DNA from 2 places in the Arthrobacter sp. Dra40 genome. Region 2 is predicted to be linked to the other one. Evidence: riboswitches for the same ligand, from Rfam matches in the RefSeq annotation. Region 2 holds a riboswitch; the other holds the start of a gene.
The links. Region 2 has a riboswitch for guanidine ahead of AC5RWT_RS07545 (DMT family transporter). Riboswitches for the same ligand answer to the same signal wherever they lie in the genome.
Positions count from the first base shown of each region.

Region 1 (2,182 bases), on a different contig from region 2:
GGTGGGGGGGATAATCTGCCAGCGGTGATCCAACCACCCGGTCGCCTTGTTGAGGGCACGGCGCACGGCCACCGCGACCGCATCGGCGGAGAAGCCAAACATCTGCGTCTCCGGCCGCAGCGCGTCGGCAATAGCGCCGGCATACTGCCCGTGGGTACTTTCGATGCTCATGCCATCAAGCGCGGCGTTGATATCCGCGAGTGCTTCGTCAGGTTCCAGGAAGAAGTCCCCGCTGACTGATGGGTGCCCGATCTTCCCGTCCAGCACCTCGAAATCCACGACAACGAGCTTGCCGCCCTGGACTTTGTATTCTCCGTGGCGGTGGTCGGACATCTGCGCTCCTTGGCTGTTCAACGGCCGGCGGGACGGTGCCGGCCATCCTTGGGGTGGTGGTCGGGGGCCATCTCAGTCTTACCACGCCGACGGCGGACCTCCAGCCGTCGGGCGGCAGGACTCACTCAAGCCACATTCAGGGTTCTTCCAGCCTGCGCCGGGGTCGCGTCCAGACGGCGGCCGTAGTGTCAGAGACACCTCATCACGGTGCGAGTGAAAGAGGGGCCGGACGTGCCCGGCCCAAGGCGCCGGCGGGCATGGAGTATCTCCCCCGACTTCTCCATTGCCTGCCGGCGCTTTTTCATGCCTTCTCAGTCTTCCCCGGGTCGACGAGCTTCAGTCCGATGACGCAGCCGATGATCCCGGCCACGAACAGCAGCTTCAACACACTCACCGGCTCGCCGCCAAACAACATGGCGTAGGCAACGGTCAGCGCCGCCCCTGTCCCCGTCCAGATGGCATAGGCAGTGCCTATGGGGATGCCGCGCATCGCATAGCCAAGTCCGAGCATGCTCAAAGCCAACGCCACAAAGAACACCACCGCAGGCAGCGGCCGGCTGAGGCCGTCGGACATCCCCAGGGCCGTGGCCCACACGGCTTCCAGGACGGCGCTGATCAACAAGACGGTCCAGTACACGGCGCCCCCTTAACCGATCGCCTTGAGGCCGACAACGCAGCCGATGATGCCCAACAGCAGGAGGACCCGGACCACCGTGGCTTTCTCTGCGCCGGTGACCATGGCGACGGCCGCGGTCAACACCGCGCCGATTCCCACCCATACTGCATAGGCGGTTCCTACCGGTATCGCGGTCATGGCGTAGGCCAGGCCGGCCATGCTCATCACCATTGCTGCCAGGAAAATGATTGTGGGCCAAAGCCGGCGGAAGTTTTTCGAAGCGCCCAACGCCGTGGCCCATACGGCCTCCAGGACACCGGACAGGACAAGTATCAGCCATTCCATGATTGATTCCTCTGGCCAGTCTTGTCGCACACCGGGTACTGAACCGTCGTCCGGAGACCTGGGAAAGAGGTCTTGGACTAGAAAATAGCAAAGCACGACGGCGGCGCGCAGCTTTGGTGGCCAACTTCACCAGCCGTGGCACAGGTCGCAATCGCCGGCCGCCGCTCGATCCCTGCCGCCTGGTGGCTCCCTCAGATGATGCAGAGGGAGTCCTGGCCCTTTCAACCAAATCCGGCCGCCGTGCCCAAAACTGTCGAACCATGAGCGCTACAAAGGTAGCCTGTTCCCAAGTCCTGGTCGGGCGGGCCGGAATCGGGGAAGAGGACGATGAACAAAACCGACGTCATCACCGTTGCCGCACTGTTTGGAACCACTTCACTCATCGCCGGAATGTTCCTGTTGGGACACCCTGAATGGGGAGGCTATGTCATTCAGGGTCTGATGTTGATCGTGGCCGTGCTGGTAGTAGTCAGGCTGGCGCGAGGAGCGACAAGCAGCGCCTTCAAAACGATGTCCGAGTCTGGAAGCACCGTCAATGACTTGTACCTGGGCACCACGTACACAGGTCCACGATTACTCGCCCCTCCGATAGGGAAGCAATCAGAGTTGATCGAGGATGATGATGAGCGGCTCGAGCTTTTCCAGGCTCTCGCGGACGCAGAAGCACGGGCGGGCGAAAACGAGGAGAGATCGGGATAGTTCCAGGTTCCAAGGCAATACGGCGCCGAAACCAAAAGACCAACGAGAACGTCGACGCGAAAGTACTCCCGCATATGGGCTACAGTGAAAGGATAAACCCTGCCGCTCTGCGGTGAAACAGTCCGGACTCTCGCCGGACATACGGGGGGATATCCATATGCTTGCAAAGCTCGGCCGGCCGCCATTGCC
Region 1 is NZ_JBNHHB010000099.1:11,531-13,712, forward strand. Features, by position in the region: gene lplAB (lipoate-protein ligase LplAB) at 1-333, opposite strand, end outside; gene AC5RWT_RS24510 (DMT family transporter) at 635-970, opposite strand; gene AC5RWT_RS24515 (DMT family transporter) at 980-1,294, opposite strand; guanidine-III (ykkC-III) riboswitch at 1,305-1,371, opposite strand; gene AC5RWT_RS24520 (hypothetical protein) at 1,622-1,993, shown strand.
Region 1: it holds a riboswitch for guanidine, as region 2 does, so the genes downstream of both, AC5RWT_RS24515 (DMT family transporter) here and AC5RWT_RS07545 (DMT family transporter) in region 2, are expected to answer to the same signal.

Region 2 (2,182 bases):
CTTGTACTCTCCGTGGCGATGGTCGGACATACACGCTCTCCTTGGTCAGGCGGGATGGGCCGGGTTGCCGCCGCCGGGTCGGCAGGCGGTGGTTGGGGGCCACCACAGTCTTATCACGACCCCGCGGCCTCCTGCCGCCGCCTCCCGCCGTCGTGCCTCCCGCCTCCCGCCTCCCGCCTCCTGCAGCCCTCGGCGCTTCCCCAAGAGGTTCAGCTTTCTCCCAGCCGCTGCCGGGGCTGTGCCCAGAAGCCTGCCGTAGTGTCATAGACACCTCATCACGGTGCGAGTGAAAGAGGGACCGGACGTGCCCGGTCCAAGCGCCGGCGGGTATGGAGTATTTCCCCCGACTTCTCCATTACCTGCCGGCGCTTTTTCACGCCTTCTCGCCGCCCCCGCCGTCAACGAGCTTGAGGCCGATGACGCAGCCGATGATGCCCGCGACGAACAGCAGCTTCAGCAGGTTCGCCGGCTCTCCCCCGGAAAGCATGGAGTACGCCACGGTGAGCGCCGCCCCCGTTCCGGTCCAGACCGCGTAGGCGGTGCCCAGCGGGATGCCGCGCATGGCGTAGCTTAACCCCAACATGCTCAGGGTCAGTGCCACGAAGAACACGACCGTGGGCACCGGCTGGCTGAAACCGTCCGACATGCTTAACGCGGTGGCCCACACGGCTTCCAGGACTGCGCTGACCAGCAAAACGATCCAATGCATGCGAACCCCCCGTTAACCGATCGCCTTGAGGCCGACGACGCAGCCGATGATGCCCACCAGCAGGGCAACCCGGATCAGCGAGACCTTCTCGGCCCCGGTGACCATGGCGACCGCAGCCGTCAGCACCGCGCCGATGCCAACCCAGACCGCGTAGGCGGTCCCCACCGGTATGGCGGTCATGGCGTAGGCCAGGCCGGCCATGCTCAACGCCATGGCCACAACGAAAATGATGGACGGCCACAGCCGGCGGAAGTTTTTGGATGCGCCCAGCGCCGTGGCCCACACAGCTTCCAGGACGCCGGACAGGATGAGAATGACCCATTCCACGATTGATTCCTCTGGCCAGTCTTGTCGCGCACCGGGTACTGAACCGTCGTCCGGAGACCTAGGAAAGAGGTCTTGAGCTTCAAACTAGCAAAGCTCGACGCCGAGGCGCAGCTTTGGTGGCCGACCTCACCAGCGCGCCGGCCGGGTGCGGTCGGCCGGCGGATCACTCGTTGATTGCTTCGACACCTTGCCGCTTGAGTTCTTCCAAGTGATTGCGCATATTCTGCAGCAGCTCGGGAGGATGGGGTTCCCAGTCCAGGACCTCTTCGATGATGCGCAGCGGTTCCTTGGTGCGGTAGGACCTGGTGGGGTTGCCCTGGAACCGCTGGTCCGTCAGGTTGGGATCGTCTTCAATCGGGCCGGTGGGCTCTACGCGGTAGATTCTTCCCGGTCCCTCCCCCACTCCAAGTTCGGCTCCCCAGGTTGCGGCGTCCAGGGTTGCGGTGAGGTAGACGAAGTTCGCCTTCGTCCGCGCCCCGTAGTTCGAGCTGTAGCCCGGTTCCAACAAGTCGCCCGGCGCCAAGTCAGCTTTCGTACCGTGATAGAACGGGCCGGGGTCGCAGGTCCCGGCCGGTGTCGGTTCGTTGTGCATTCATCATCTCCTCGCCGTGCTGTGGTCCGGAATCAATCATCGCCGCCCACTAGCCCGACGACGAGCGCTTCGATGACGTCGTCGCTGGACGTCTCTGGATCCAGCGGGGTGGTGAGCCGGTCGAACAGCAGTCCGTCCACCGCATAGTGGAAGAGTGCGACTTCCCGACGACCGCCGGGAAGTCCCGCCGCGGTGTTGAACGCGACGTCGCCCTCAAAAGACTCCCGTTGCCATTCCGCCAAGACGGCTGCCACCGCTGGGCGGCGGGTGCCCTCAAGCCGGAGTTCGAACAGCGCAAGCGTGACCTCCCGTTCCGCGGTGGTCAGCCGACGCACGATTTCGCGTAGATAGTCGGCCAAAAGCTTGCGGCTTGGCGGCCCGGCCGCGAGGAGGCGCTCAATATCCTTCGGATCCGGAGCGAGCCGTTCGCCAATCCGGTGGACGAGGCCGGAGATCAACGCCTCGCGGCTGCGGAAGTAATTCGACGCGGTCCCGACGGGGACTCCTGCTGCTTCGTCGATCGCGCGGTGGGTGAGTCCGCGCGAGCCTTCGGC
Region 2 is NZ_JBNHHB010000010.1:83,332-85,513, forward strand. Features, by position in the region: gene lplAB (lipoate-protein ligase LplAB) at 1-30, opposite strand, end outside; gene AC5RWT_RS07540 (DMT family transporter) at 374-709, opposite strand; gene AC5RWT_RS07545 (DMT family transporter) at 722-1,036, opposite strand; guanidine-III (ykkC-III) riboswitch at 1,047-1,112, opposite strand; gene arr (NAD(+)--rifampin ADP-ribosyltransferase) at 1,200-1,628, opposite strand; gene AC5RWT_RS07555 (TetR/AcrR family transcriptional regulator) at 1,661-2,182, opposite strand, start outside.